DNA from 4 places in the Terrisporobacter glycolicus ATCC 14880 genome. Region 3 is predicted to be linked to each of the others. Evidence: riboswitches for the same ligand, from Rfam matches in the RefSeq annotation. Region 3 holds a riboswitch; each other region holds the start of a gene.
The links. A riboswitch is a leader RNA that binds a small molecule or an ion and turns the genes downstream of it on or off. The one in region 3 is predicted to bind S-adenosylmethionine.
Positions count from the first base shown of each region.

Region 1: linked by a shared signal. The riboswitch ahead of TEGL_RS05135 (ECF-type riboflavin transporter substrate-binding protein) and the one ahead of TEGL_RS06865 (methionine ABC transporter ATP-binding protein) in region 3 are both predicted to bind S-adenosylmethionine.
Region 2: linked by a shared signal. The riboswitch ahead of TEGL_RS03630 (Na+/H+ antiporter NhaC family protein) and the one ahead of TEGL_RS06865 (methionine ABC transporter ATP-binding protein) in region 3 are both predicted to bind S-adenosylmethionine.
Region 4: linked by a shared signal. The riboswitch ahead of TEGL_RS15195 (MetQ/NlpA family ABC transporter substrate-binding protein) and the one ahead of TEGL_RS06865 (methionine ABC transporter ATP-binding protein) in region 3 are both predicted to bind S-adenosylmethionine.

Region 1 is NZ_CP117523.1:1,037,272-1,045,677, reverse strand. It holds gene yjeM (glutamate/gamma-aminobutyrate family transporter YjeM) at 1-60, opposite strand, end outside; gene TEGL_RS05165 (EAL domain-containing protein) at 334-1,926, opposite strand; gene TEGL_RS05160 (PqqD family protein) at 2,186-2,446, opposite strand; gene TEGL_RS05155 (hypothetical protein) at 2,706-3,566, opposite strand; gene TEGL_RS05150 (S24/S26 family peptidase) at 3,583-4,062, opposite strand; gene TEGL_RS05145 (LCP family protein) at 4,304-5,320, shown strand; gene TEGL_RS05140 (DUF5050 domain-containing protein) at 5,382-6,476, opposite strand; SAM riboswitch class I at 6,639-6,738, shown strand; gene TEGL_RS05135 (ECF-type riboflavin transporter substrate-binding protein) at 6,840-7,388, shown strand; gene TEGL_RS05130 (ABC transporter ATP-binding protein) at 7,415-8,406, shown strand, end outside.
Region 2 is NZ_CP117523.1:699,749-708,154, forward strand. It holds gene TEGL_RS03605 (rhodanese-like domain-containing protein) at 1-58, opposite strand, end outside; gene TEGL_RS03610 (CoA-disulfide reductase) at 276-2,753, shown strand; gene trxA (thioredoxin) at 2,878-3,186, shown strand; gene TEGL_RS03620 (C40 family peptidase) at 3,514-4,869, shown strand; gene TEGL_RS03625 (pyridoxamine 5'-phosphate oxidase family protein) at 5,053-5,973, shown strand; SAM riboswitch class I at 6,074-6,178, shown strand; gene TEGL_RS03630 (Na+/H+ antiporter NhaC family protein) at 6,281-7,600, shown strand; gene TEGL_RS03635 (undecaprenyl-diphosphate phosphatase) at 7,848-8,406, shown strand, end outside.
Region 3 is NZ_CP117523.1:1,387,971-1,396,376, forward strand. It holds gene TEGL_RS06845 (adenosylcobalamin-dependent ribonucleoside-diphosphate reductase) at 1-1,338, shown strand, start outside; gene hydE ([FeFe] hydrogenase H-cluster radical SAM maturase HydE) at 1,414-2,472, opposite strand; gene TEGL_RS06855 (hypothetical protein) at 2,965-3,450, opposite strand; gene TEGL_RS06860 (hypothetical protein) at 3,715-4,305, shown strand; SAM riboswitch class I at 4,394-4,497, shown strand; gene TEGL_RS06865 (methionine ABC transporter ATP-binding protein) at 4,585-5,550, shown strand; gene TEGL_RS06870 (methionine ABC transporter permease) at 5,543-6,205, shown strand; gene TEGL_RS06875 (MetQ/NlpA family ABC transporter substrate-binding protein) at 6,235-7,038, shown strand; gene TEGL_RS06880 (hypothetical protein) at 7,094-8,014, opposite strand; gene TEGL_RS06885 (DNA-3-methyladenine glycosylase) at 8,141-8,406, shown strand, end outside.
Region 4 is NZ_CP117523.1:3,083,836-3,092,241, forward strand. It holds gene TEGL_RS15185 (sensor domain-containing diguanylate cyclase/phosphohydrolase) at 1-129, shown strand, start outside; gene TEGL_RS15190 (PH domain-containing protein) at 213-836, opposite strand; gene TEGL_RS15195 (MetQ/NlpA family ABC transporter substrate-binding protein) at 988-1,794, opposite strand; SAM riboswitch class I at 1,918-2,023, opposite strand; gene TEGL_RS15200 (amino acid ABC transporter ATP-binding protein) at 2,118-2,750, opposite strand; gene TEGL_RS15205 (amino acid ABC transporter permease) at 2,769-3,380, opposite strand; gene TEGL_RS15210 (amino acid ABC transporter substrate-binding protein) at 3,421-4,206, opposite strand; gene TEGL_RS15215 (VOC family protein) at 4,527-4,922, opposite strand; gene TEGL_RS15220 (ABC transporter permease) at 5,030-5,947, opposite strand; gene TEGL_RS15225 (ABC transporter permease) at 5,947-7,035, opposite strand; gene TEGL_RS15230 (ABC transporter ATP-binding protein) at 7,028-8,406, opposite strand, start outside.

The sequences.
Region 1 (8,406 bases), 350 kb from region 3:
CGATGTGAATATCATAAGTACAAGAGGTACTAATGTAAGTTTTTTTGTTTCTTTTGACATAACTTTTCCTCCTTATAATCCCCATCATTTACTACAAGATAAACCTTTTCTTCTGTAAATTTTGAGTTCACGCAGTAACAACCTTTTTTGTTACCTGAAATTGTCACAATTTATAATAACACTATTAATTTTATTTTTCAACGGCATTTTTTAATTTATTATATTTCCATAAATATACAGAATTATCTTACTAATTACGACAATTATTGTCGATTATGCAAGCTAATTTTCACAAAAAAAATAATGATGCAACACTTGCATCATTATTATCTACTATATAGGAGATGGTTTGCTATAGTAATACCCCTGCACATATATTTTATCATTATCAATGCTTTTTATAAGATTAATTTGCTCTTCAGTTTCTACACCTTCCACAACTAATACACTGTCTGCTCTTTTTGATACTGCTGATAAAAACTTTATAATTTCTTCCTTAAGATATTTCTTAGATATAGTGTATATAAAATATCTGTCTAATTTGATAATATCAAATTCAATTTTTCCAAGTAAATCTAAATTAGAGTGTTCCATGCCAAAATCATCTATCGCTATTAAATAGCCTACATCTTTTAATTTTTCTATACATGTAGACAGTTTACTAATACTTTCTGATTTTACTCTTTCTATGATTTCAAAACAAATTGAATTTCTTGATAGATTGTATTTTTCCATTAATTCAATAGATTTTTTAATAAAATCATCATTAATAAGCTCATTAACTGAAATATTTACGGAAATATATTTGCCGCTTTCCAATCTATATTTTTCATGTATTTTTTTATAATCTTTCATTACATTTTCTAAAACCCATAAAGATAATTTATGCAACATATTATTAGACTCTACTTCATCTAAAAACGAATTTGGTGATAATACTCTTCCATTTTTACATTTTTGTCTTATTAGAGCTTCAAATCCAACTATTTTTTCCACATTAGGATCAAATATGGACTGATAGTAAAGTATATATTTATCATTTTTTATTCTATATTTTATTTTTATTTTTATACTTATTGATTTTATTTTTCTAAAATTAGATAAAACAAATATTATAGATATAATAAGCATAGTTGATATGATATGCCTAAATATCTTGCTATTTTCTTTTATTTTAAAATATTTATTATAAGACTTTTCTAAGTCCTTTAAAATATCTTCTTTGTTATTTTCTACAATTTCATTAATATGAATAATAATATCTTTATTTTTCTTACTAGCTCCTATATAAACAGGCCCTGTCGAAAACTCATATACTAGTTTTCCATAATTCTGTTTATTTATAGGTTGTATAGACAAATCCAGATCTCTTCTCTTAAATGAATTTATCATATCCCCTTGTTCATAAAATTCAATAGTATTAACATCAATATTTTTATTTTTAAATAAATCTTTTATGTATTCTCCATTATTTTCATTTTTAATAACACCTAGTTTTAAATTTTCCATATTCTCTAAATTTACATACATAACTTCACTATTATTAGAAAATATTCCATATCGTTGAACACCTATAGATTTATCTGAATACACAATTTTATCCATTCTATCGTCAGTTTTATTTAAACCAACAACAATATCCACTTTACCGCATTCTAACTTTTCCATAGTATTTTTAAATGATGAAATTTCATATTCGTAAGTATATTCATCATATCTATTTATTATTTTAATTACATCATCATAGTAGCCTTTTACTTTTTGATTTTTACCAATATAATAACAAGGTTCATATTCATAAACACCAACTTTTATGATTCTTGAGTCATTTACATGATTTAAATCGCTATATCTAATATAAAGGTAAATGCATAATATTATAAATATAATTCCTATGAGTATGATTGACTTATAAGATTTTTTCATCTGAAGGTTTTCCTCCTCCTTCCATAAATCTTTATTTACCTACACTTAAAGTATAGTATTTATCAATTGTATATCATAGCATTAATAATATTTTTTTATATGTTTATAATTTAAAATACAAAATTTTCTCATTTTTCTGTATTATAATATAACTTCACAAATATTCTATATAATTGGATTTTATTTTGAAATAAAAAAAGATAGAGTTATTACTCTATCTTTTTTGTTATATATGTTATTTATTAGATAACTAATTTATTTATATTATGTCTGCTGCTTCCAATTGCTTCAAAAAGTCCCCTAAATCCTTTTTTGCATCTGATTTTTTCACCATATATGTGTTAGTAATTAAGGAAAGTATCTCCTCTTCACTTTTGCAGTCTTCTAAATTTTTCCAAACCAAAGCTTCAACTTCATTTAAACTAATTAGTCCATTGTAACCTATTTGTGATGTATTTTTGGGCATAAGAATATATTCTCCAGCAATTTTACGCAGATTGAAATCTTTTTTAACTTCCATGATTCCTCCCCCTTGTTTTAAAATTTTCATCATTTTAGTATATGCTAATTTACTAAATAAATTTCAAGATGAAAAATAACCATCAATTAAATTTTACTTTAGTGTGCCTTTAATGTCAACAAGTGGAATCTTATTTTTCAATGTGTTACTTTATAAAATAAAGCATTACTTTTCAAATTATTTATTTATATTGGTTATTTTTATAACAAAATAAAGAAAGTAGTCGTATTTTACGACTACTTTTAATTAATTTATAATATTATTCTTTTACTGATTCAACTTTTAAAATTTCACATTTTTCATTAGAAAAATGTATAGTATTAGAACTTACACTTTTTCCACTTTCAACATTTTCAAATTTAACACGATAAGTAATTCCACCCAAATAGCATCCACCTGGAGAAATAGTTTTATAATATACATAAACTGTATTTAAGTTTTCACCACTTAAGTTTTCTACTGTAATTTTTTTATTTTCAGTAGTTATAGCTACTTGAGACTCCATAGTAGGTAAATCATTTATCATATTATTTTTCGAACTCATATATATATATTTATCATCTGGATTAAACTCTATCTTACCACTTGATTCCATTGCAAGTGTACACACTCCTGGTTTTAAGTTTGTAATTTTAAACTTTATAGCATTAGTTTTACCCATTATTTTCATATTAATTTCACCATAATCTATAACCTCTTTAGAGGTATTTTTTACTATTATGGCTAAAACATTTTCTTTATTAACATCACTACCATCTTCAACAAACTTTCCAGAATATTGTCCTATGCTTAAGATTTCCATATTTTTATTAGGAATAGAATATGGAAGATTAATTCCTGCCACAGTTATAGCTTCACTATTTTCTTGTTCTAAGTTATTATTTGTATTATTCTGGCTTGATAAGTCTTCACCAGGAGTATATCCTTCTATTTTATTGATATCAATTTTATCAGAATCAACTATTAACTTTTCTCCTTCAATAATTTGATCTGCTTTTTCTTCAGTTTTTACATTTGTTTTTTCAGCTGCCTTATCTTTCTCCACATAGTAACCTATGATGCCTAAACCTATTAGACATATTAAGATAGCAGATATTATAATCATTAATACCTTCTTCATTAAATATATCCTCTCCTTATTCGCCTTCTCTTTTAACAATTGTTTTCATAATAGCATTAATTTTAAAAATGTGGTTTCTAATTGGTCTAAAAAATTGCCATATTTTTATTATACTTTTATATTTCCAGTTGTCACAGGAAATCTCTATACCATTCCTTATAACTTTAGAGCAAACTCCTATAACTTGATTATTTTTTACAACTTCTACCCACTGTTGTGCATCTCCATTCATGACAAAAGTGTTATCATCTATTATTTTATATACCCTATGAAGTACAAATTGCCCAGTGTTCCTTTTTATAAATACAATTTCACCCTTTTTAATTTGTCTGTTTCTTGACGATGTTAATATTACACTGTCACGAAGGTGTTTTAATATGGGCATCATAGAATATCCAGTTACTCTTAGTTTACACTGTCCCCCATTTTTTATTATTTCTTCCATAATAGGTACTATTTCTTTGCCATCTTTGCAGCTATATACATAGTTATCCATTATATTCCCCTTGTTTATATATAATAATTTTATTGTATCTTATATTAGTAAGTTTTTCAAACAAAATAATTTAATTACTTCTTTATACCAAAGTACTTATCTTATCAAATAAATTAAATAGTTAGTATTTGTTGAATTAGTATATAAATATGTATAGTTTTTATGTTATAGCATGTAAATTTACAATATTTGTTATAATATAATTATGAATTTCAATTAAATCAAAAATGGAGGGGATTTTTTGACTCAAAAAAATAAAAAATTTAAATTTACAAAAATTGCTGTTATTTTATTAGTACTAATAATAGCTATTCCATTATTCACTTTTTATCATTTTTATAGTAAATTAAATACAACAAGCACTAAAGTTGAAGATGCTTACAAATCAAAATACGAAACTGTGGATGGTATAACTAACATATTATTATTAGGTACTGATGGTAGGGAGAAAGAACTTGCCTATCGTTCTGACTGTATGATGATTGCCACTATCGATTCTAACAACAAAAATATTAAACTAACATCTCTTGCTCGTGATACTTATGTTGATATTCCAGGTAAAGGTAAGGGAAAACTTAATGCTGCTTATTTTTGGGGTAAAGAAAAGTTGCTATTCCAAACAATAGAGGAAAATTTCCAAATAAAGTTAGACAAATTTATTCAAGTTGATTTTGATAATTTAATGAATATTATATTTTCAATAGGTGGAGTAGAAGTAGATATTAAAGAATATGAAATTAAATCTATAAATGAAATGATACCAGGTTCTTACAAACAATGTACTTATTCTGGTAAGGGCAATATGGAACTTCTAACTCATTCAGGTAAACAAAGAATTAATGGCTATCAAGCTATTGCTTATACGAGAATAAGAAAAGTAGATAGTGCCATAAATAGAGATGAGAGACAAAGAGAAGTTATGCTATCTGTTATAAATACTATGAAGCAAGAAGATTTTTCTAAATATCCTAGTTTATTAAATACACTACTTCCATATGTATCTACAAATCTTACACCAAAGGATTTAATAAATATAGCATTTACTGCATACAACTTCAAGCCTTTAACTATAAAACAAGGGCAGTTCCCAATAATAGATGACGTTCATATTAAAGGTGGTACATACAAAAAAGCTGGTTGGGTTTGGTTATACGATTTAAACTCAAGAAAAGTTCTACAAGACTTTATAAATAACGATGTTGATATGGATAAGAACGAATATTTAAAAGATAATAGTAATATACAACTTAATTATTAATTTAAAACAAAAGACTGTAGTATAAATTTAATTTCTTATACTACAGTCTTTCTTATAGTTTCTACATTTTAGTTATAGAACCACCCGATAAGGTTGTTCTATATATATTGTCGCTAAGTATATCATCAAATTCATCATATTGATCAAATACTATTTTTCCAAAATAAATTCTGCTCTTTGCAATATTTATACCATAATGCCATTGATGCTTACTTGTTTTTTTTATAGTTTTTCTGTTACTTCCATCTAAATTCATTGAACATACATTGCCACTTGAATTAATATAATAAATTTTATTATTGTACAAGTTTATGCTTGAAGTGAAATTTTTCGATAAACATTTGTTATTTTTTCCAGTAGATGATATCTTATATACTTCACAAGTATCGTCATTTTCATTGTAAGAATCCTTATCATTATAAACTGTATAATAAATGTTTCCTTTATAGTAAACCATATCTTCTATAGAAGATTCTTCTTTTTTGCCAGATTTATATTTATAAACAGTAGTTCTTTTTTTAGTTTTTGTGTTTATTTTGTATATTATAGAATTATCATATCCATTTGCTACTATATAGATATAGTCGCCAGATAAGGATATATTATCTATCACTCTTGATGATGTAGTATATAATGTTGAAACAGTCTTTTTAGCTGATAAGCTGTAACAACGCAAAGACATTGCTTCATCATAATTACTATTTACGCTTTCTTTTATATAGTATAAATAATTATCTTTTACTATAATTGGATTGTATCCATAATTGCTTATTAATCTAGTTTTCTCAGTCCCATCAGTTTTAACTCTATAAATACCATACCTATTACCAGAGTCGTATATTCCCACATAATACATGTACTTGCCAACTACATTTATGTATGGTTCTTCTGATGCATTATTTACTATTTGTTTTTTTGCACTTCCATTTTTATAAGTTCTGTAAATATAGTAATAATTTGCCTCTTTAGTTTCTTTATATATCTTGCTACTTCTTATATAAGAGTAGTTTCCATTTGCAGCTGCATACCCTCCATTACTAATATTTGAATTACTGTTCCCATATACTGAAGCCCCATCAACACTTTTTGTAAACCCGCAAGTAATTATCACTCCTACTATTAATATAATAGATAAAAATTTCTTTAATTTACTCATAAATTCCCCCCACTTTTACTTTAATTAATATTAATATACTTTAAAATATGATTTTCCTCCATAAGTCCTTTATAAATGTAATTATTTTGTAAATTATTTAAACTTGACAAATTTCGACTTATTTTGTAGAATATTTTGTGGAACTCACATAAAATTAAATATTACTTATCAAGAGAGGTGGAGGGACTGGCCCTGTGAAACCCAGCAACCGGTCTAAAGACAAAGGTGCTAATTCCTACAGAAGAATTCTGGAAGATAAGATTACGCATATAATCTCTTTCTTATCAGAAAGAGATTTTTTTTATATAAAAGTTCATTAATAAATTTTAAATATAAAGAAACGAATGGAGAAAAAGGAGTAATATGATCAAAATAGATACAAAAACAATAGTAACAATCGGTGTTGCTTCTGCTCTTTATGGAGCCTTAGGGTTTGTTGGAATACCCATAGGACCTAACACTCAATTAAAACCTGCCATAGCTTTGCTTGCTATATTCTCTGCTCTATTTGGTCCATTTGTTGGATTTTCAATGGGGTTTTTAGGACATATGTTAACTGATATGATTGCCGGTTGGGGAATCTGGTGGGGCTGGGTTGCAAGCTCTGGTATTATGGGTCTTTTTATGGGACTAGTTTTCAAATGCAAGAAATTTAGTATAAAAGATGGATTATGTAATAAGTTCCATGTTTCATATCTTGTGATTACAGGTGTGATTGGTATTATCTTAGCATTTGTATTTGCTGCAGGTTTTGACGTGCTTGTTATGGGTGAACCTTTAGATAAAATGAAAATTCAGGCAGCTCTTGCCATATTTACAAACGCAATAGTATTTTTAGGTGTTGGTGTTCCAACTATACTAGGTTTTGTTAGAGCAAATAAAAAAAATAGTGGGTTAAAGATTGAGGACTAAGCAAAATAAAAAATAAGGAGAATATAATGATAAGTTTTAAAAACTTTAGTTTTAAATATAATAATGTAGTTGATAAAACTTTAAAGGATATAAATATTACTATAAATAAGGGTGAAAAAGTCTTAATAGTAGGGCCAAGTGGTTCTGGAAAATCCACTCTTTCTCATTGTTTAAATGGACTTATTCCTTTTTCATACAATGGTGAAATGGAAGGTTCAATTATAGTAGACAATATTAAACCTTACGAAGAAAGTTTATCAGATATAAGTAAAAAAATTGGTACAATCATGCAAGACCAAGACTCTCAGTTTGTAGGTCTTTGTGTTGGTGAAGATGTGGCATTTAGTTTTGAAAATGATGCTATTCCTCTTAACGAAATGAAAGTTAAAGTTATTAATGCACTGGAATTAGTAAATATGGTTGATTTTATTAATCACAGTCCTTATGAATTATCTGGTGGTCAAAAGCAAAGAGTTTCTCTTGCTGGAGTTCTTGGAAGTAATGCTGATGTCTTACTTTTTGATGAGCCTTTGGCAAATCTAGATCCTGCCTCTGGAAAAGAAATTATGCAATTAATAAATGATATTCATAAAAAAACAAATAAAACTATTATAATAGTTGAGCATAGAATAGAAGATGTTCTAGAACAACCCTTTGATAAAGTTATTATTATAGACAAAGGTGAAGTTAAAGCTATTGGTACACCTGATGAAATTTTAAAATCAGATTTATTAGAAAAAAGTGGACTTAGAGAACCTCTTTACGTATCAGCTATGAAATATGCAAATTGTAATTTGGAAAATATAAATAATTTAAGGGAATTTAATAACTTGGATGAAGAATCTAAGGAAAATATAAAAAATTGGTTAGAGAATAATTCTAAAAATGCTTCTATAAAGGACAATAATAATGAAGAGAAAATCCTTGAGATAAATAATTTAACTTTTTCTCATAACAAAAATAAAAATACTTTAGAAAATATTTCTTTTTATGTTAATAAAGGCGAGATCTTAGCTGT
Region 2 (8,406 bases), 690 kb from region 3:
CTTTATTATTTATCATATTATTTAGCTCTGATGAACTTATATCTTCATATATCTTCATTGAAAGGTCTCCTTTAAATATTGTTTCACAATTTTATTGATTGTATATAAAAATCTATTTATAAAATAATTACCCATTTATTATTATTTGAAATCTTAATGATATAAAAAATAAATAAAAAAAATTGGGTTTTATGTGACAATGTTACAGTCGAAAAAATCTTATTCCTATATATTGTAAGTATTAGGTAGCATTTATAAAAAGGAGGGTTTTTATAATGAGTAAGAAGATAATTATAGTTGGAGGTGTAGCAGGTGGTGCATCTACAGCAGCTAGACTTAGAAGATTAGATGAAAACGCAAATATTATAATGTTTGAAAAAGGCGAATATATTTCTTTTGCTAACTGTGGGCTTCCATATTATATTGGGGGAACAATAAGTGAAAGAGATAAGCTAATAGTTACGAGTGTAGGATCTATGGGCAATAAGTTTAACATAGACATAAGAAATTTTAGTGAAGTTATTAAAATAGATAAGGAAAATAAAATAGTAACAGTTAAAAATCACACAACTAATGAAACTTATGAAGAAAATTATGATGACTTAGTTTTATCGCCTGGAGCTAGTCCTATTAAACCGCCAATTTCAGGTATCAATGATTGTGATAATTTATTTACTTTGAGAAATATACCAGATACAGATAAAATCAAGAATTTTATAAATGAGAATAAACCAAAGCATGTCACTGTAGTTGGTGGAGGGTTTATTGGTCTTGAAATGCTAGAAAACTTGTATGACTTGGGATTAAAGATGACATTAGTAGAAGCTAGTGAACAAGTTATGGCACCATTAGATATAGAAATGGCAAGTATAATTCATGAACATCTTGTAGATAAAGGTATACAAGTTATTTTAAAAGATGGTGTAAATTCTTTTGAGAATTATGGTAAAAAGATAGTATTATCAAGTGGAAAAGAAATAAATACGGATATGATAATTTTATCTATAGGTGTAAAACCAGAAACAAATATTGCAAAAGAATGTGACCTTAAAGTAAATCAACGTGGAGCCATAGTAGTTGATAAGAATATGAAAACTTCATATGATAATATTTACGCATTAGGTGATGCAGTGGAGATTATGGATTTCGTAAATAAAAAACCTACAATGATTCCTCTTGCATGGCCAGCAAATAGACAAGGTAGAATAGTTGCAGATAATATTTGTGGTAAAAAATCAGAGTACAAAGGTAGTCTTGGTTCATCTGTAGCAAAAGTTTTTGATTATACTGTGGCTACAACGGGAAATAATGAAAAAACTTTGAAAAAATTAGGAATTGATTATGAAGTAATTCATATTCATCCATCATCAAGTGCATCATATTACCCTGGTTCTTTTCCGATTTGTTATAAAATGATATTTGATCCTAAGGATGGAAAAATATTTGGAGCACAAGGTGTGGGAATAAATGGAGTAGAAAAAAGAATTGATATAATAGCTACTGCAATAAAAGGTAATCTTAATATATATGATTTGCAAGATGTGGAAGTGTGTTATGCTCCACCATACAATTCAGCAAAAGATCCTGTAAATATGCTGGGATATTATGCTGAAAATATAATTGAAAATAATGTAAATGTTATTCAATGGTATGAAGTTGATAAATTAGACAATAATAATTCTATAATTTTAGATATAAGAGAAGAATTTGAATTAGCTACAGGGGTAATAGAAAATTCTATTAATATACCTTTAACAGTTTTAAGACATAGATTAAATGAAATACCTAAGAATAAAATTATTTATGTCACATGCCAAGTAGGACTTAGAGGATATATTGCTTGTAGAATATTATCTCAAAATGGTTTTGATTGTGTAAATATTGATGGTGGAATAAAAACTTATTTAGCTGTTAAAAAAGCAGAAAAAGCTTTAAATAATCAAAATATCAGTGAAAATAATGGGGGAAAAGAAATGAATAAAAATGATTTTAATAAGGAAAATGTGGATGCCCATGTTACTTTAGATGCTTGTGGACTTCAATGCCCTGGTCCAATAAGAAGAGTATTTGAAGAAATTAATAAAATGGAAAAAAATCAAATACTAGAAGTTAAGGCCAGTGATCCTGGTTTTACAAAAGACATTGATTCGTGGTGTGATAAAACAGGGAATACTTTATTAAAATCTGAATTTGACAAAAATAAAAAGGCTTTTGTAGCTTATATACAAAAAGGAAGTAAGGATGTAAAAGTAAATCATTCTTGCTCTTTAAGTAACAATGAAAAAGATGGAGCTACAATGGTGGTATTTAGTGGTGACTTAGATAAAGCAATTGCATCATTTATAATAGCAACAGGAGCGGCATCTATGGGAAAACCGGTAACGATGTTCTTTACGTTCTGGGGACTTAATATCTTAAAAAGCAAAGACAAGCCCTCTGTTTCAAAAGATACTGTGGAGAAAATGTTTGATATTATGTTGCCATCAAACACAGATAAATTACCTTTATCACAAATGAATATGGGTGGTATGGGGCCTAAAATGATAAAACAAATTATGAAAAAGCATAATGTGGATGATATTGACACATTAATAAAAAATGCAATGGATATGGGGGTAAAAGTTGTGGCTTGCTCCATGAGTATGGAACTTATGGGCATAAAAGCAGAAGAGTTTATTGATGGTGTAGAAATAGGAGGAGTAGCATCTTATTTAGGAGCAACAGAAGAATCAAACCTAAATTTATTTATATAATATAAAAAATGTGTATTTATGTAAAAAATGGGTATATATATTAATAATAATATGGATATAAATTTGTTATTGTAATAAAATATAAATGACAAATAAAATATAGAAAAATATGGAGGATATTTTAATGGCACAAATACTTAATAACGATAATTTTAATACATCAATAGAGAATGGAGTATGCGTAGTAGACTTTTTTGCAACTTGGTGTGGACCTTGCAAAATGTTAGCTCCTGTATTTGAAGAATTAAGTGGAGAAATGGATACAGCTAATTTCTTTAAAGTTGATGTGGATCAAGCACTAGATGTTGCAAGAAGATATGCGATAACAACTGTTCCAACAATGATAATATTCAAAGATGGAGAAGCAGTAGATAAAATGGTAGGCTTCCTTCCAAAAGAACATATAAAAGCTAAAATAGAAGCTCAATTATAAAAACAAGTAAATTTATTATAAATAAAATGGTGATATCTGTTAAGAGTCACCATTTATTTTTTGAAAATAAATGTAAAAAAATAATATAAAAATCATTGATTTCTATAAAACATATTTATTAAAATTAAATTAGGAAAAAATTACAATTTTGAAAGGAAAAAGTTACGAAAAAGTTACAAAAATGTATTTTTTTTACTGTCGAAATATAGACAAACTAATTTAAAAATGTAATAATAGTATTAATACCAAGTAAATATGTTTCAGATATGTTACATATTGGAAGGGGGATAGAAATTACAATTTATAAAATTGTAAAATCGATTAAATATGAGTATAAATAAAAAATATGTAATGGCAGGTATGCTAGCTACAGCGTTAGTAGCACCAATGACCGATGTGACGAACTCTCATGCAGATGATACAAGAACAATAACAGGAAGAGTAAACTTTAGAACTGGACCAAGCAAGTCATATGATTCTATGGGTAAAATAGAAAAAGGAAAAACAGTTACTTACTTAGGTTCAAATGGCAGTTGGAGAAAAATAAAATATAACTCAAAAACAGGTTATGTTCACAAGGATTATATATCAGATGGAACATCAACTTCAACGAGTGAGAAATATGTTAATACTTCAGCTGGATTAAATGTAAGAAAAGGTCCATCAACTAGCTATGCTAAGATAGCAACATTAACTAATGGAACTAAAGTTAAAGTAATAACTACAAGTGGTGATTGGTCAAAAATTTCTAGTGGAAGTATAACAGGATATGTTTCAAATCAATATTTAAGCAGTAAAGCACCAAGTTCAGGCAATACTTCAGATAATGATAGTAATGAAACATCAATTACAAAATATGTGGATGCAAGTGTTGGACTAAATGTAAGAAAAGGGGCAGGAACAAACTACTCAGTAATAACTACATTAAGTCATGGAACAAAAGTAACTGTAAAATCAACTAGCAATGGATGGTCAAAAATAACTAGTGGAAGTGTAACAGGATATGTTTCTAGTTCATATTTAAGTAGTAGTAAGCCAAGTACTGGCAATAATTCAAATAGTGAAACATCAACTACTAAATACGTAGACTCAAAAGCTGGATTAAATGTAAGAAAAGGAGCTGGAACAAGCTACTCAGTAATAACTACATTAAGTCATGGAACAAAAGTAACTGTAAAATCAACTAGTAATGGATGGTCAAAAATAACTAGTGGAAGTGTAACAGGATATGTTTCGAGTACATATTTAACTAGTAAAAAACCATCTTCTGGAAGTTCTTCAGATTCTAATACTTCAACTAGTACTTCAGCAAGTAAGGTAATTTCTTATGCAAAAAAATTATTAGGAAAGCCTTATGTATGGGGTGCTCAAGGACCTAGTGGATTTGACTGTTCAGGGTTTACATACTATGTATTTAAAAATGCTGCTGGAATAACATTACCAAGAACATCATCTTTACAAAGTAACTATGGAACTTATGTAAGTAGAAGTAATTTAAAACCTGGAGACTTAGTATTCTTTGACACTGTTGGATCAAATAATGGTGGAGTTACTCACTGTGGTATTTATATAGGAAATGGACAATTAATCCATGCTGCATCTGGGCAAGGAAAAGTTGTTATAAACGATATGAATAGTTCGTACTATGTAAATACTTATGTAAATGCAAGAAGAGTTTTATAATCATCGAAAAGAAAAAGTACATATTGGAATTATTAAGTAAATCTTAATAATTCCTTTTTTTATTATTGAAAAAAATATAAAGATAATAAAAACATAAGATGTTTACACATTTAATAGACGTGAGTTATGAAAAGTGTAACAATAGTAAGAAAGGTATATATGATAATAATTCCTAAAAAATAAATGTCAAATAATAAGATTTATTATGAAGAGGTGGATAAAATGAATATTACTCTTATTTTATATGAAAGTAAGTATGAAACATGTAAGGTTATCTCAAACACCGTATGTCCAATATTAGGCCCAGCAAAATCTTTTGACATTAATGATTCACCGCATGATATTAAACATTATTCTAATATTGTTTTAGTGTTTTCTTTGTATGGACAAAATAACTGTGAAAAAATTTTGAAATATATAGAGGAAAATAAAATAGACTTAAATAATAAAAGAGTGGCCTTAGTATGTATAGGATTAAATAAACAAGAGGCATTAAATAAGATTGAACAATTAAAAAAAGTTGTCAATAATGAAAATATTTTTTGTGAGTATATAAAGGGTGAAATGTTTATAAATAAGTTTACTACTGAGGATAACAAAGTATTAGAATTAGGTAAAAACTTGAGAGAATATTTTAATACACCTAAGTTTATACCTCCAGTTAATATAACTAAAAAAGAAATTGAAACCTTTCTTAAAAATAAAAATACATGTACACTTGCTACTGGATATGGAGACTTTGTAAGGGCAACACCTTTAGAATATGAGTATTACGATGGAAACATTTATATAACTAGTGAAGGTGGTCTAAAGTTTATAGGGCTTTCAAAAAACAATCAAATATCTCTTTGTGTATATGAAGATTATAAAAGTATGAATAATTTATGTGGTTTGCAAATAAGTGGAGAAGCAGAAATTATAAAACCTTGGTGTGAAGAATATATAGACTTACTTATTAGAAAAAATATTAAGGTAGAAAATATATCAAAATTACCTTTTGATATGAATGTAATAAAAATTGTACCAAGTAAGTACGAATTTTTATATTCTAAATTTAAAAATTTGGGATTTGACACAAAACAAATCTATATACCTGAAAAATAGTCTGTACTTTATATGTTATATTAGAATTTTTTAATAATAAAAAGTTGACAGTAAATAAAAAATATTCTAATATATTAATTAATAAAAATAAATATTTACTTACTTATCAAGAGTGGTGGAGGGACAGGCCCTATGATACCCGGCAACCGATATATATTTATATAAAAAGGTGCTAAATCCTGCAGCGAAGGCTGAAAGATGAGGAATAACATAGTTTATAAAAGCTTGAGATTATTCTCAAGCTTTTTTTATTCTTGAAAGTAAAATTTCAACTGATAGTAAGTATTATAAGGAAGGGAGAATAATTATGAGCAAGGAAAGACAAAAAGGTAGTGCATTGGCATTGTTGCCATTAGTAATATTTTTAGTTTTATTTATTGGAAGTGGAGTTATAAGTGGAGATTTTTATAAAATGCCTACTTTAGTAGCTTTTATAATTTCAACAGCAGTAGCATTTCTATTTAATAGAAAAGCTGATTTTAATAAGAAGATGGAAGTATTTTGTAAAGGTGGAGGAAATAAAGATATTATTTTAATGCTTATAATATTCTTATTTGCTGGAGCTTTCAGTGGTGTATCAAAAGCCATGGGTGGAGCTGATTCTGTAGTAAATTTAGGTTTATCAATAGTACCAGCTAACTTATTAGTTACAGGATTATTTGTTATAGGGTGTTTTATATCTATATCAATGGGAACATCTGTAGGAACTATAGCAGCAATAGGTCCAATAGGTGTAGCAGTCGCTTCAAAAACGGGTATACCAGTAGCTCTAGTTTTAGGTGCAGTAGTAGGTGGAGCAATGTTTGGTGATAACCTATCAATGATATCTGATACAACAATTGCTGCTACAAGAACCCAAGGTTGTGAAATGAGAGATAAGTTTAAAGTAAATTTTTTAATAGTACTGCCAGCGGCTATAATTACTATAATATTATTAACAGTAATGAGCAGAGGATATGTAAGCGTATCAAATGAAACATATAACTATGAGTTAGTAAAAGTTTTACCATATTTGTTTGTACTTATTGGTGCAGTTCTTGGAGCAAATGTATTTTTACTTCTTGGTGGGGGAGTAATATTTGCAGGAACAATAGGAATAATAACAGGATCTTTAGATTTATTTGGGGTAATAACAGCTGTATCGGAAGGAATGACAGGAATGTTCGAACTTTGTATGATATCTGTTGTAGTTGGCGGAATGGTTGAGCTTATAAAGTTTAATGGAGGAATAGATTCTGTACTTGATTTTATACAAAGTAAAATAAAAAATAAAAAAGGTGCTGAATTTGGAATAGCAGCATTAGTCAGTATTGTAGATTTATGTACTGCAAACAATACTATAGCCATAGTAATGGCTGGACCAATAGCTAAAAATATAGCGGATGAATATGAAATAGATTCAAAAAAATCAGCTAGTATATTGGATATATTTTCATCAGTATGGCAAGGAATAATTCCTTATGGAGCGCAACTATTAACTGCGGCAGGTTTGGCTGGAATATCACCATTTGCGATAATTGGGTACTTACACTATCCAATATTAATGTTTCTGTGTGGTATAGTTGCTATAGGTTTAGGTCTTCCAAAAGATAAAAGTAATAAAGGAAAATCAGAAAAAATAGCATAGCTAACTATTTAATATAAAAAGTTATCTAAAATATCTTAGATAACTTTTTTTATAATGAGGATAGTTGTGATGGGATAAATAGGAAAATTAAATTTTTATTTTTTGAAAAATTTGTAATTTTATTACAAAATAGTAAGTATAAAATTATGAGGCTAAGTCATACTTTATATGGTATACTAGAAAAAGACCTAAATATTAATTAGGATTTTTTTTATTCAAATAAAGAAAATATAAATGAGGTGAAAACATGGAATGGATAGAAATATTTAAAGCCATCATATTGGGTATTATTGAAGGAATTACAGAGTGGCTTCCAGTAAGTAGTACAGGTCATATGATATTAGTTGATGAATTTCTACAATTAGGTATGTCGCCAGCTTTCAAAGAAATGTTCTTTGTAGTTATACAGCTAGGTGCCATAATGGCTGTTGTAATTTTATATTGGAAAAAGATTTTTCCTTTTAAATTTGATAGAAAACCATTTGTACAAAAAGACATAATTATTATGTGGATTAAAATAGTAATTGCTTGTATTCCTGCAGCAGTAATTGGATTATTATGGGATGACCAAATAAATGCACTATTTTATAATTTCCAAACAGTAGCTACTATGCTTATTATATTTGGTATTTTATTTATAGTAGTTGAAAATCAGAATAAGGATGTAAGACCTAAAGTTACAAATATGAATCAACTTACATATAAAATGGCTATAATCATAGGATTATTCCAATTAATAGCTGCAGTTTTCCCAGGAACATCTCGTTCAGGGGCAACAATAGTTGGAGCATTATTAATAGGTGTAT
Region 3 (8,406 bases):
GAAAAAGTTACTAAGGCAAACATATCTGTAAGAATAAGTGATGAATTTATGGAAGCTGTTAAAAATAAAGAAAAATATACTTGTAAATTTGTAGTGGAAGCAACAAAAGAAGAAATAATAAAAGAAGTTAATGCTTATGATTTATTTATGAAATTAGTAAAAAATAATTGGGACTATGCAGAACCAGGAATGTTATTTTGGGACAACATAAGTAAATATCACTTATTAAGCGAAGATAAGGAATTTAAACATGATGGCGTAAATCCTTGTGCAGAAGAGCCTCTTCCAGCAGGAGGAAGTTGTTTGCTTGGTTCCATAAACCTATCGGAATTTGTTGTGGAACCATTTACAGATAATGCCATATTTGATATGGAAAAATTCAAAGCTTGTGTAGCAGATTGTATACTAGGATTAAACGAGGTTTTGGAAGAAGGACTTTCCCTTCATCCTCTAAAACAACAACAAAAGAGTGTTTCTGAATATAGACAAATAGGTCTTGGTGTTATGGGCATAGCTGATATGCTTATAAAATTAAAGATTAGATATGGTTCACAAGAATCAATTAATCTATGTAATGAAATTTCAAAAAATATGTTAAATAGTGCAGTGAAAAAATCAGCCTTATTATCAAAAGAACGAGGGGCTTTTGAAAAATACAATGAAGAAGAAGTGTTTAAATCACCTTTCTTTATAAACAACATAAATGAAGATGTTAAAGAATTAGTAAAGAAATATGGACTTAGAAATTCACAAATATTAACAATACCACCAACAGGCTCCATATCTACCATGCTTGGCATAAGTGGAGGAATAGAGCCTATGTTTAATATTTCATACACAAGAAAAACAGAAACACTTCATTCACAGGATGTTTACTACAAAGTATATACTCCAATAGTAAAAGAATACATGAATTTAAAAGATATTACTGATGAAAATGAACTGCCAGATATATTTGTAACAGCTATGAGTCTTAAACCAGAAGAAAGAATAGCTATGCAAGGAATTTGGCAAAAACATATTGATGCATCCATATCATCAACTATAAATTTACCCTATGAAGCTAAAGTAGAAGACATTTATAATATTTATATGTCTGCTTGGGAAAATAAGCTTAAAGGTATAACGATATACAGAGATGGTTGTGAAAGAAGTGGCGTATTATTAAATGATAAAAAAGATAAAAATAAGAAAGAAGAAAAAATAGAAAAGTCTGATGAAAACCATGTTGAAGACGGACATGAAAAATTTATTTGTCCAGAGTGTGGAAATGAATCTATTATTCCAACAGGTGGTTGTACAATATGTCTTCAATGTGGTTATAGTAAATGTAACTAAAGAAAAACAGTTGTTATGTAAATAACAACTGTTTTTCTTATTTATTCAAAATGAAAAGTTTAAAGTATTTTAAACTTATAAGGGACTATTCCAGTTTATATTATCTCCTCTAGATGTATCTAATACAAATCCAGCCATATTTATTCTTTTTTCTATGCAATTTCTACATTCAGCAGCCTCATCACCCATGCAAATTTTATTATCATACAAAGCGTATTTAGAACGAACATCTGTAGGTGAAAGATTTGGCATAACTACATTACATCCAGCATTTAAACCTGCTTCACGCCCCTTTGGATTAATAGTACCAAGTGCAGTAGTTGCAGGTAGAAGCACAGATGGAAGTAAAAGTCGTGTAAGAGCTAAAACAATAATAGATTTTTCAAGAGAACCAGTAGGTTCATCTTTAAAAATAGTATCATGATGAGGAATGAAAGGACCTATACCAACCATTTCTGGATTTAAATCTTTTAAAAAAATTAAATCTCCAGCTATATTTTCATTAGTTTGGTATGGAGAATCAACCATTAATCCTGCACCAACTTGATATCCAATTTCTTTTAAATCTCTAAGACAATTAATTCTATTTGATAATTTTAAATTTTTAGGATGTAGCTTTTTATAATGTTCTTCTGTGGCAGTTTCATGCCTTAACAAATATCTATCAGCTCCAGCATGAAAAAATTTTTTATAAGAGTCATAAGATTTTTCGCCTATAGACAAGGTTATAGCACAATCAGCATATTTATATTTTATTGATTTTATAACCTCAATAATTTTATCATCAGTAAAATAATTATCTTCCCCACCTTGTAATACAAAAGTTCTGTATCCTAATTTATATCCCAAATCTGCACATTCCAGAATTTGTTCTAAACTTAGTCGATATCTCGAAATATTTTTGTTTGAGCATCTTATACCGCAGTAGTAGCAATCATTTTTACAGTAGTTTGTAAATTCAATCAAACCCCTCATATATACCTTATTATCATAAAACTTTCTTCTAGTAGTTACAGCTTTTTCACATAAATAATCAACCTCATCACCCTTAATATTATCAAGTATATAGAGGAGCTCATTTTTATTTAATGAATTTTCTTCATATAGTTTGTCAATTAACTTTATTATATTCATATTTTCCTCCTAATATTTTCATATGAATTCAACAAATAATGCTAAATTTTTAATTAAAAAAGAGACAACAAAAGTACATAATTAACTATTATTTTAAATAAAATAAAGTCAAATTTAATCTAATAAGGTCTACTTATAATTTAAGAAAATACAACTTTACAATAAAAAAACTTTTCTCAAAAGTAATTAAACTAATGAAAGAAAAGTTAGTATTTTTGTAAATAAAGTTATGTATTGATATAAACTAATTTCCTTACAGATCAGTCAATACTTTTCTGGTAGGTAGTAAATTTTTATTAAATTGTATCTAAAGAAAATCTCTAAATACAATGATTAAAAACATATATACAAAAAGTATAATATGAAAATAAATAAAAAGCCATAATTATTTTAAAAAAGATGTTTTAAAATAGTTTTGGCAAGAAAAATATGTTTAAATATTATAAAAAAGACTACTAAGCTTTAAACTTAGTAGTCTTTTTTGTAATAAATCTAAGTGTTTGATTCTTCTAATTCTTTTAAATATATAGTATATCCTATAGCAGCCCCAAAATAACCTAGTACTTTTACTAAGGAAAAAACAGTAATAATCCTCAATCCCTGGTTACTATTTTCATTAAATATTTCAAAATTAGAACTATCGTCAGATGGGTCTGAAGTAACTATGCCTAATTCTAACATATAATTTATTAAGTTGTCGCCTGCAAATATAATCATAGCAAGTAAAAATATTACACTTACCATTTGTGCTATTTCTGCAGATTTTAATTCATTATCCAGTATAACTGGATTATATTTTTCTACATTTGATGCGGACTCTAGTATGGCTTTTTCCGAATAGTTATACTCAATAAAGTTAAGAAAACATCCGATCATAAAAAGCATAGTAGCAAATCTTCCATTTTGAAGAAGTTTTATTTGAATGTTTGTTTCATCAGATAAATTTTTTTTACTAATCCTGGATTTAGATAATGCCATATTTTAACCTCCACAAATTATAGATTTGGATAAATAGTTATAAATATTATATGAATACTATATTAAGATAATGTTTATTAGAGATATATTTTATTATAAAAGGCGATATAATTATAGAAAATTTTTAAAAAATAAATTTTACAAAAACTACCTAATTTTACAGATAATTTTTTTTGCTTTAGAAAATTATTCTACACAAATAAAAAATTTAAAAATAGAGATAATAGTATTTAAAGACATAACTTAAAATGGAGGGTAATTTAAATGAAAAAATTTTTAACACTAACTTTGTCTTTACTTTTACTTTTTACTGCAGTAGCTTGTAGTAACAAAACTAAAACAGAAACAAAAACAGGAACTAAAACAGAAACTACAGATAAAGTAGCGGATAAAACTTATTTAAACACTTATACAGGATTATACGACAAAAATCTTGGAACATTATCTGACTATAACATGTATACAGATGTTAATACAGTGACTAACACTTATAAAGAAAAAAAATATCCTGGTAATGAAAAATATTTAAATGATGTAAAAGCTGCTTACAAAGATAGCAAAGAAAAAATTCAAGCATTTGTAGATGGATTAAAAAATGATGGAAAAACTGAAGATTCAGAATTAAAGAAAATGCATGAAAGTTTAATTGCTGAGGGTGAAAAATCAATAAAAGATATAGATGCTAAAATAGCAAAATTAGATAAAATATCTAAAGATGATTACAATAAAACACAAGATGAATTTATTAAATTAGTAGATGATACAGTAAGAGCTGGAGAAAATGTTACTAATAATTTCGTAAAAATGTTAAAAGACATGGACACAAAATTAGGTATTACTAGAAATACTAAATAATAAAAAAATTATTTGTAAAAATAAAATAAATGATTGACATTCAAAAAGAAAATGGTTAATATTTATAACATAATAAAAATTAAAAAGACTCTTATCAAGAGAGGTGGAGGGACTGGCCCTATGAAACCCGGCAACCAGTACGTTTGTACATGGTGCTAAATCCTGCAACTATTTTTAGTTGAAAGATGAGTATAAATTAGTTATTTAGCCTAAGTTTATACTTAGGCTTTTTTAATACCATTTTTAGACAAAATTAAGAGACTTTTAAGGGGGAATAATATGATACAAATATGTGAAGTAAATAAATATTATGGAAAAACAAAAGTTTTAAATGATATTAATATGCATATAAAAGAAGGCGAGATATTTGGAATAATAGGCCATAGTGGGGCAGGTAAATCCACATTACTAAGATGCATAAATAGACTAGAAACTTATGAGGACGGAAGTATAACAGTACAAGACAGAGAAGTGAAAAATTTAGATGAAAGAGAACTTAGATTTTTAAGAAAAGATTTGGGAATGATATTTCAACATTTTTCATTATTGGAAAGAAAAACAGTATCTGAAAATGTGGCCCTACCACTAGAATGCTTTAAATATTCAAAAAATGAAATAAATAAAAGAGTAGACGAGCTTTTGTCATTGGTAGGAATTCAGGATAAGAAAAACATGAAACCCAGAAATTTAAGTGGAGGTCAAAAACAAAGAGTGGCAATAGCAAGAGCTTTAGCACTAAACCCAAAAGTACTTTTATGCGATGAAGCAACTTCAGCTTTAGATCCAAACACAACAAAATCAATATTAAGTTTATTACAAGATATAAACAAAAAGCTTAATATAACAATAATTATGGTTACTCATCAAATGGAAGTAATAAAACAAATTTGCTCTAGAGTGGCTATTATGGAAAATGGAGAAGTGTTAGAGATAGGAGATACAGAAGAATTATTTTTACAAAATTCTAAAAACTTACAAAAATTAGTGGGAGAAGATGATATCGTACTTCCAAAGGGAACTAATATCAGAATAATCTTCCCAAAAGAAATCTCTAATGACTCCATAATAACTTCTATGGCAAGGGATTTGGACATAAATTTCTCCATTATATGTGGAAAGTTAGAAAAATACAGAGAAGATATACTTGGATCATTAATTATAAATGTTGATAATGATAATAGAGAAAATATAAAAGATTATCTAGATTGGAAAAAGGTTAGATGGGAGGAGATTATAAATGAATAAAACTAGTTTATATACTTATTTAGCTGAAATACTTGGAGATGCTTTACTTCAAACATTATACATGATAATTGTGCCTACTATAGTAGCAACAATTTTAGGATTTATAATGGCAATAATTTTAGTGGTTACCAAGCCAAAAGGACTTAAGCCAAATAAAGTCGTATACAGTATTCTGGGATTTATAGTGAATATGGTTAGAAGTTTTCCATTTATTATTTTACTAATAGCATTAATTCCTTTCACAAGATTTATTGTTGGAACGTCTATTGGAGAAACAGCAGCCATAGTTCCTATTACCATAGGTGCTGCGCCATTTATTGCTAGAGTAATTGAAAATGCATTAAACGAGGTAGATGAAGGGCTGATAGAAGCTGCAAAATCCTTTGGAGCTACAAACTTACAAATAATATTCAAAGTAATGGTAAAAGAAGCGATGCCGTCAATAGTATCTGGTATTACTTTATCCATAATTTCCATATTAGGATGTACAGCCATGGCAGGAACTGTAGGAGCAGGAGGTCTTGGAAAAGTTGCCATAGTGTATGGGCATCAAAGGTTTGATACTTCAGTTATGATATATGTTGTAATTACACTTATTATAATGGTACAGCTAATACAAAGTGTAGGAGACTATGCATATAAAAAACTAAAATAAAAAATAATAAATATAAGGGGGATTTCAAAATGAAATTAAAAAAATTAATAGGATTAACATTAGTAGGAGTTATAAGTGCATCATTATTTGTAGGATGCTCAAAGTCTAGTAAAGAGGAAGATAAAACTATAAAGGTGGGAGCATCTCCAACACCACATACAGAAATTTTAGAGGTTGTAAAACCGCTATTGAAAGAAAAAGGATATGAATTAGAGGTAATACAATTTGATGATTATGTACTTCCAAATACATCTTTGGCAGAGGGAGAACTGGATGCAAATTACTTTCAACATGTTCCTTACTTAGAAGAAATGAATAAAGAAAAAGATTTAAAATTAACTTATACAGCTAAAGTTCATATTGAGCCAATGGGAATTTATTCTAAAAAACATGATAAATTAGATGACTTAAAAAATGGAGCAAAAATATCTGTACCAAATGATGCAACAAATGAAGCAAGAGCATTACAATTATTAGCTGATAATGGTATTATTGAAGTTGCTGATAAAGAATTAATAACAGCAAAAGATATAACTAAAAATCCTAAGAATGTGGAGATAGTAGAAGTTGAGGCAGCTCAAGTACCATCTACTTTACAAGATGTGGACTTTGCTGTTATAAACACTAACTTTGCTTTAAATGTTAACTTAAATCCAACTAAAGATGCTTTAGCAATAGAATCTAATGACTCACCATATGCTAACATATTAGCTTGTAGAGAAGACAATAAAGATAGTGAAAAAGTAAAAGCATTAACTGAAGCACTAACAAGTGATAAAGTTAAGTCATTTATAGAAGAAAAATATAAAGGAAGTATAGTTCCAACATTTTAATTTATAATATGTGAATTTTAATAAAAAGGAAGGATTAATATCCTTCTTTTTTAGTTTAAAATAAATAATTATTTTTTACATAGTCATTAATAATACCTTCCCTAATTGTAAACTTACTAATAATTATTTTTGATGATTGGAAATATGATATAAGGCTATTTAAAATAATTAAAGCACCTAAAAGAATATCTCCTCTACTTTTGGATATACCTGTGTTATTAACGATTTCCTCCAAAGATAGATGACTGATTTTTTTCAAAAGAATTTCTATATCATTATGATTTAACTCATAACCATGAATATTTGACATAATGTTATATTCCTTTTGATGAATTCTACCAATAGTCTTTATTGACCCACCAATTATAACTGTAGGCAAATTTTTGCATTCATTAATCCATAAAATATTTTTTAATTTCTCAAAGAGATATTCTTTAATTTGGCTTATTTCTTCATCACAAATACCATCTTTAATATGAAATTTGTTTGTAATTATTAAAGCACCCATAGGGATACTAACACTTTTTATAAGTATTTTATCTTTTACTAATCCTATCTCTACGCTTCCTCCTCCTATATCTAAATGAACATAGTTATTTAATTTATCTGGAATAGAAGAAACATAACCATAGTAACATTCTTCACTTGGTGATAATACTCTTATGCGTACTTCTAAAGAATTAGAAATATGATTTATAATCTCTGTGGAGTTTTTAATTTGTCTAAGGGATTCTGTAGCTACAGCAATTATTTCATCACAATTAAAGTCGTCACAGAATTTTTTAAAAGTAAATATAATTCCAAAGAAGTTTTTCATACCTTCAGAGGATAATTCTTTGTTTTCTCTTCCTACGAAATCAGATAATCTAGTTTGGAATTTCTTATGAAAAATCTCATTATGTAAATTATTATTTATCTCTACGATTATTAATTTTATTGAATTAGAACCAATATCAATTATTCCTAAAGTTTTCAATTTAATCCCCCCTTTATATGTCTATAAATAAATTATAGTTTAATATAATTACTTCATCAATAATTGAAAAAAATAGAGTTATACTAATATTAATAAAGAGAAAAGCATAAGTAAGGAGGATTTAATTTGGATAAAAAATTTTATAGTGCAGATGGAATAACTTTAGCTAGAAATCTTTTGAATAAATATTTAATTAGGGAGTATGATAATAAAAAAATTGTGACTAAAATAGTGGAGACAGAAGCTTATATGGGAGCTATTGATAAAGCTGCCCATGCCTACAAAAATAGAAAAAGTACTAGAACATATCCTCTATACTTAAGCGGAGGACATATTTATGTTTATTTAATTTATGGTATGTATAATTGCTTAAACCTTTCAGCTAATAAAAA
Region 4 (8,406 bases), 1.7 Mb from region 3:
AATAGACCTTATAAAAATACAAAAAGTAAAAATGAAGCTATAAAAGAGCTCCAAAGGTGCGCTGGAACACAATTTGATCCTACTTTAGTATATTATTTCATAGAATATATTAATGATATAGAGGAATAATTCCCCTATATCATTTTTAATTTTATAACTTTTTAAGTTGTATTCTATAGTATTTTCAGATTACTTCTAATTCTTTAGCTTTGTTAATTATTTATATATTTTTCAAAAACATATCCAAAATCTTTGTTATTATAATTTTCTCTTATATCGCTCATCCAGCTAAAATTAAATTTAGTAATTTCCTCTATCATATTAGCAGTATTACCCTCCATACGAGATCTACTTATAGCATCATTTGCCATGTCTAAGCTTTTCATTCCATATTCATAAGACTGTTTATTTTTATGTTGTATTTTCCCAATTTCAAATAAAGCTTTATATAAATCTTTTAATTGTTCTATTTGTTTTTTATCAACATCTATACTAAAATAATTGTCTGCAAAACTAAATTTTATTTCAACATCTAAATCTACTGTTCCTGCTGTTTCTAGTGTTACCGAATGAACATTTTCACTACGAAACTCATGTCTTTTTACTACTCTTTTCTTACTTACAGCAGATGCACCATCAACATGTATTAATCCTCTATTTGTAAATACATACTCATCTGATTTTGATTTTATAACAAAGTAGATTTTCTCCCCATCTTCATTCATTATATAATCATCTCCATCAACTTTGTTAAAGTCCTTTGGATCTATTATCTTACCTATATCAGATAAACCTAATGTATCTGCTGCCATTTTTCCAAATATATTGCCTGCCATATTGTCCTCCAAGTTATTTAATTTTTTAATACATTTATATTATATCATGTTAATATTTCTATTCAATCATGATAATTTTAACATTAATTATAGGACAAATTTCATCGAAATGTATTATTTTATATGTTTCATTTAGACAACTATGTTTACTTTAAAATACAGGTATTACAATTCCATTATATTTAGATTCTATAAGTTCTCTGCATTTATCAGATGTAAGAACTTCTTCTAGCACTTTTATTGTTTCACTATTTTTGTCTTCTACTCTATATACAAGCAAATTAGCATATTCATCATTTATGGGTGCTGTATAAATTCCATCTTCCTTTGCACTAAGTCCTGCAGGTATAGCATAAGTTGTATCCACAAATCCAGCTGTAACATCTTCTAATGATGGAGGTATTTGGGCCACATCTAATTGAACAAATTCTAAATTTTTTGGATTTTTAGTAATATCATTAACACCAACTATATCACCTTCTATTAGAGTTATTAATCCTTCACTCTCCAAATATCTTAAAGACTTTGATGCTGAGGCAGCATTATCACTTATGGCAATCTTGTCTCCACTTTTAAATTCCTCAATAGAATTTATTTTCTTGGAATATAATACTCCTGGACAAACATATAGTTTAGATCCTGCCATTATTTTATATCCCTTACTTTTTACTGCCTCATCTAAATAAGGCTTATGTTGAAATAAATTTGCATCAATTTCTCCATTATTTAATGATTCATTAGGTAATACATAATCATTAAATATTACAACCTCTAACTTATATCCTTTTTCTTCTATAAGTGGTTTTAACTCTTCTAATAATTCTCCACCAGGAACTAATGTAGCTCCCACTTTAATTATTTTATCCTCTTTAGATTCAGGCGATGAATTTGAGCATCCAACTAACGATGCACATAATACTGCACTTAGTGCTAAGTTTAATAATTTTTTTAATTTCATAATAATGTTCCCCCTTAAATTTGTAGTAAAATAAAAATCTCTGTAGCTCCTCCATTACTTGAAATTCCATCCATATAAAATAAAAAAACTTGAGTATAAACTCAAGTTTTAATAGCGAATTTATACTTATCTTTCAGTAAATATACTGCAGGATTTAGCACCATGTATATAAAAATATACTGGTTGCCGGGTTTCATAGGGCCAGTCCCTCCACCACTCTAGATAAGAGATATTTATTTTTTAATTTGATAATTATAGTAACACCATTCTTTTTTAAAGTAAATTATATAATTTAATTTTTATACTTTTATTTATTTTTCATATTAGCTTCCTATTTTTATTATTTTATCTTTTATCTTGTTAGCAAATCCTATATCATGAGTTATTATCAAAATTGCCATGCCTTTTGACTTTAAATTTCTTATTATTTGAGAAACTTTCTCTATTGAATCCACATCTAGTGCTGATGTTGGTTCGTCAAAACAAAGAATTTTTGGCGTTAATGCACAAGCTCTTGCTATGGCAACCCTTTGACATTGTCCTCCAGATAATTCATAAGGATAAGCATTTATTTTTTCTTCTAAATCTACCATTTTCAAAATTTCTTTTGCTTCTTTTATTGCATTTTCTTTAGATTTTTTCAATACATTTACTGGAGCTGATATTATATTTTCTAAAACAGACATATGTGGAAATAAATTAAAATTTTGAAATACCATTCCTGTTTTATTTCTATTTTTTAATATATGATTTTTATCTTTCATTACACAATTATCTAATATTATTTCTCCATCATCAAAATCTTCAAGACCATTTATGCATCTAAGAATCGTAGTTTTACCTACACCTGATTTTCCTAAAAGTACGCATACTTCCCCACTGTTTACTTCAAAATTTATATTATCTAGTACTTTATTATTTCCAAAGGATTTAGTTAAATTTTTCACTTGTAACATAATTTTTCTCCCATCTTTTTATCTATAATACGCATACTTGTTTTCAAATTTTTTAAACATAATTGTCAAAATTCCAACTAAAACTAAATACACTGCCCCAGCTTCTATTAAGGGAACTATACTTGCCTGTTGATTTTGTGCTATTTGAGCGATTCTCAATATATCATTTAACCCTATTGCATAAACTATAGCAGTGTCTTTAATTAAAGTTATTACTTCATTTGACATGGCAGGTAACACTCTTTTTATGACTTGTGGAAAAATTATTTTTCTGTACATTTCAAATTTACTAAATCCTAGTACAAAAGCACCTTCATATTGACCTTTGTCTATAGATTGAATTCCACCTCTAAATATTTCAGCAAAATAAGCTGCATAGTTTAATGAAAATGCTACGATTACTGCATCAAATCTGTCAAATATTATTCCCATTAAAGGAAGACCGAAAAATACAAATACAAGTTGTAATAATAAAGGTGTTCCTCTCATAATTAATATATATATATTTGCCATTTGGCTTATCATTTTATTTTTAGATAATCTTATAAAAGCTATCATAATTCCAAGTGGTACTGATATTATCAATGTTATAAAAAACACTGATAATGTAATTTTTAATCCTTCTAGCATTATATAATTTCCTCCTTGTTTTTTCCTTAATTTTTATATCTTAATCAGCTTTGCCAAACCATTTTTTATAAATTTCATCAAAAGTTTTATCTTCTTTTATTTTTTTTATTGTCTTATTTACCTTGTTTCTAAGCTCAGTATCATCTTTTCTAAATGCAACAACATAATCTTCTGTTCCAAAATTATCATCTAATATCTTATATTTTTCTTCACCTTTTTTACTTATATAATATTTAACTAAAGTTTCATCTCCAACTATTGCATTTATTCGTCCTGCTTCCAAATCCCTAAAAACTTTATCAAAAGTATCATATAATACTGGTGAGCCATCTAAGCTTTTTAATACTTTTGTATCTTTTTCTAAAGCTTCTTGACCCGCAGATCCTTGTTGAGTTCCTATTATTTTACCTTTTAAATCCTCTTTCTTTTTAATTGGTGAATCTTTTAGAGTTACTATAAGCTGACTATTTTTCATATATGCATCTGTATAAGCAACTTTTTCTTTTCTCTCTTCGGTCAATGAGTATCCATTCCATATGGCATCTATATTTCCTGAATTTAATTCAGTTTCTTTCATCGACCAGTCTATGTTTTGAAATTTCACATTCATATTTAGTATCTTGAAAGTTTCTGTGGCTAAATCCACATCAAAACCCACTGTGTTTCCATTGTCATCTAAATATCCCATAGGAAAATATGTATTATCATATCCTACTACTATTTCATTATCATTTGAACCTACATCTTTTTTATTACACCCTACTACCCCTATCATAATTACTAAAACTGATAATCCCATTGTTAATTTTTTTAATACCTTTTTCATTTTTTTCTCCTCCTAATAATTTAATTTTTATTTATTATTGCAATAAAAAAACCACATAGGCTAATACCTATGTGGTTAATATTTATAATATATATTCCACCATAGATATAAGCCTTTTTAATAGCACTAAAAGGGCTTGTATCTATGAATTAAATTTCATAATTTACAATCCCTTGGTTCTATGATGGTGATGATGAAGTTGTATATTTAATTTTATTATAATTGTTGAATTTTTCATAACACCATTTCTCCTATTCTTAATATTTGTCTAAATTAATTTTTTTATTTGTAATTAATAGTAATATTAATATTTGGAATTGTCAAATATTTTTTATTTTAAATTTATCTTCACGTAGTAAATATTCGTTATTATCTTGATCTTTAAATGTAAATAATTTAGCATAAGGCATTGTTACTATTTGGGTAACTTCAACACCTTTAGCTTTCATTTCTTTATACGCATTATCCAAATCTTCTGTGCTTAATATAACTGTTTTGTAGTCTGTATTAGAATTTGGATATTTAGTTTTCATAAGGTTTTTATCATATAAAACTATAGTTACCCATTCACTTTCTTTAGGTGCAACTTCTATCCATCTTAAAGGTCTTTCTGTTTCATCTATCTTTGTTACAAAGTTTAATTTTTCAGTCCAGAATTTCTTAGCTTCATCTTGATTATTTACATATATTGTTACTTTAGCTATTTTATTTATCATTTTGCATCTCCTCAAATATATTTCTTTATTAACAATACATTTAAAAATCTATTACATTAATAAAATAAATTTAAATTAACATAATAGATTTTTATTTATATAAGTTCCTATATACTATTTTCTTTTTTTGTTTTATTGGCACAATAAATAACATAAATTACTACTATAGCAAGATATGGCAACATTTGAACAAACTCTATTGGAAGTTTTCCTCCCTGTAAATAGTTACTCATACTTTCTGTAAATCCAAATAAACTTGAAGTTAAAAGTCCCACAACTGGATTTGATCCTGCCATAGCTTGAGTAGCTAATGCAATATATCCTCTTCCTGATGTCATGCCTGCTGAGAATAATGTTACATATCCCATAGATAAGAATGCTCCACCAAGAGCTGCTAAAGCACCACTCATTGTTAAAGCTATATATTTAACTCTATTAACACTAATACCTACAGATTCTGCAGCTTCTGGACTTTCTCCAACAGCCTTGATCCTAAGACCTAATTTTGTATATTTGAACATTATCCAAACAAGTAATACTAATATTAATGCCAAATAAGTTAATATGTTGTGACCTGATAATATATTACCTACTATCGGTATATTTTCTATTATAGGTATATTTATATTAGGTAAAACTAAAGAATTTAAAGAGGTTGATGCTCCCTTATCTCCTGTTAATAAATATAAACCAAATACAGTCATACCTGATGCCATTAAGTTTAATGATATACCGGATATTATTATATTTGATTTTAATTTAAGAGCAAAATAAGCAATTATATTACTCATTATTATTCCTGAAATCACTGCAAATACTAAACCTACAAAGGCACTTTGTGTAAAGTGACTTGCTGCAACTCCAACAAATGACGCCGTTAACATTGTACCTTCTAAGGCTATATTTCTAGCTCCTGCACGAGCTGCTATCATAGCTCCTAAAGTTGTTAAAAGTATAGGAGTTGTAGATCTTATAACAGCAAACCAGAAACCATCTTTTAATAAGATGTCAAATAGAGCTTCCATTACTTGTCTCCCCCTTTGCTTTCATTATTTGCCAAAGCTAATTGGCTTTCTTTTCTTTGTTTTATAAAGTATAAGAATCTTTCAGCTGTAACTAAAAGAATTATTACACCTTGTATCAGAGCAACTATTTCATTTTGCACATCTGTTTGTCTTGACATTATATCTGCACCAACACGCACATACGATAAGAAAAATGCTGCAACTGGTATGAATATTGGGTTATTAGATGAAAGTATAGATATTATAACTCCATCCCATGCATATGTTGGAGCTTGAGCCCATTGAAAACGTCTATACATGCCTAATTTTTCTATTGCTCCACCTATTGCTGCAATAAATCCTGATATAAATGAAGTATAAAGTATACATCTTTTAGTATTTATTCCTGAGTATCTTGCAAACTCCGGGTTGGAACCTACTATTCTTATTTCATAGCCCCATTTAGTACGAGTTAGGAAAATATATAATAATATACAAACTACAATAGCTATTATAAATCCACTGTGAAGTCTTGTCCCACTGACAATAGTAGAAAGTTGAGCGCTACTTAAAAACTTAAGTGAAGCAAAGTTTGAAGCCTGTCTATCTGCTAAAAATTTATTTATTATATAAAGCCCTGCGTAGAAAAATACATAATTAAGCATTAATGAAGTAACAAGCTCATTTGCTTTGTATTTAACTTTGCAAAATGCCGGTATACTTCCTATAATTCCACCTATGAAACCTGCTATAACTATGGCAACCATAGGATGAACTCCAGCTGGTAGTGGTATCATTATAGCTACAAATGATGCTATAACAGCTCCCATATAGAAAGATGCATCTGTTATCATTGAGAAGTTTCCTGATTTAAAAACTAAACTTAATGATAAACCTGTAAACATTAAAGGTACCATCATTTCAAGTACGTTGAATAGATATCTTTTTGAACTTACTGGTCCTAAAAGTAAAGTAGATAATGCTTTAGCTGGATTTTCACTAACTAAAAATATTATTCCACTTGTTATAATAAGTGCTATACATATAGCAGCAAATAATCTTAATAAATCGAAATATTTAAGTATATTAAACTTTTTGTCTTTATGCATAATAGGCACCTCCGATTACTTCCTCACTATCATGCTTAACTCCTAGCATGTAAAGACCTAATTCTTCTTCAGTTACATTTTTAGCATCCTCTATGTAACCTACTATTTTACCTTCGTGCATAACAATTATGCTATCACTTAAAGATAAAACTTCTCCTAAATCTGATGATACAAGAAGTATAGCTTTTTTAGCTTCTCTCATATCTAATATTTTATGTCTTATAAATTCTATGGCTCCAACGTCAATTCCACGAGTTGGTTGGTTAACTATTAAAAGATCTGAATCATATAAAAATTCACGTCCTACTATAACTTTTTGTATATTTCCTCCAGATAAATCTTTTATAGGTTGTTTTGTGTTATCATGTTTAACTATAAATTCCTTTACTAAATTAGTTGTAAATTCTCTTACTTTCCTTAAATCTAGTAATCCCTTTTTGCTTAATTCTTTTGATGCATATATTTTAGATATAGCATTATCTTCTATTGAAAGATTTGGAGCACTACCAAAATATAATCTATCTTCAGATACATGAGATATTCCCATTTCTTGTCTTTTTAATATAGATTCTTTTGTAATATCTTTATCTTTTAACGATATTTTCCCACTTACTATATCAATAGTTCCTATTATGGCATTTACAAGTTCTGATTGTCCGTTTCCTTCTATACCTGCAACTCCTAATATTTGTCCTTCTCTTACTGTAAAGCTCATATTATCTACTACCACATTCTTAAATTGATTTTTAACTGTTAAATTATCAATTTTCAAAACTGTATTTTTAAATTTACCCTCTGTTTTTTCAATATTTAAATCAACATCACGACCTACCATTAATTTAGATATTTCTTGTTCAGAAAGCTCACTAACTGAGTAAGTTCCCATGGTTCTACCATCTCTTAAAACTGTTAATCTATCACAAAGTTCTTTTATTTCATGAAGTTTATGAGATATAAATATTATTGTGTATCCTTCTTTTTTTAGTAATTTTAATTGTTTAAATAACTCTTCTATCTCTTGTGGTGTAAGTACTGCAGTTGGTTCATCTAGAATTAATATTTTTGCACCTCTATATAATGCTTTTAATATTTCTAGTTTTTGTTTCATTGCTATTGAAATGTCTTTTACCTTAGCTCTTGCATCAACTTTTAAATTATATTTCGTTGAAATTTCTTCTGTCTGTTTTATGGCTTCTTCTATATTTATAAATCCTGATTTCGAAGTTTCATGACCTAAAATTAAGTTTTCTGCCACACTTAAAGAAGGCACCAACATAAAATGCTGATGCACCATACCTATACCTTTTTCTAAGGCTTGTTTAGATGAAGAAAAATTTACGATTTCTCCATTTACATATATATCACCACTAG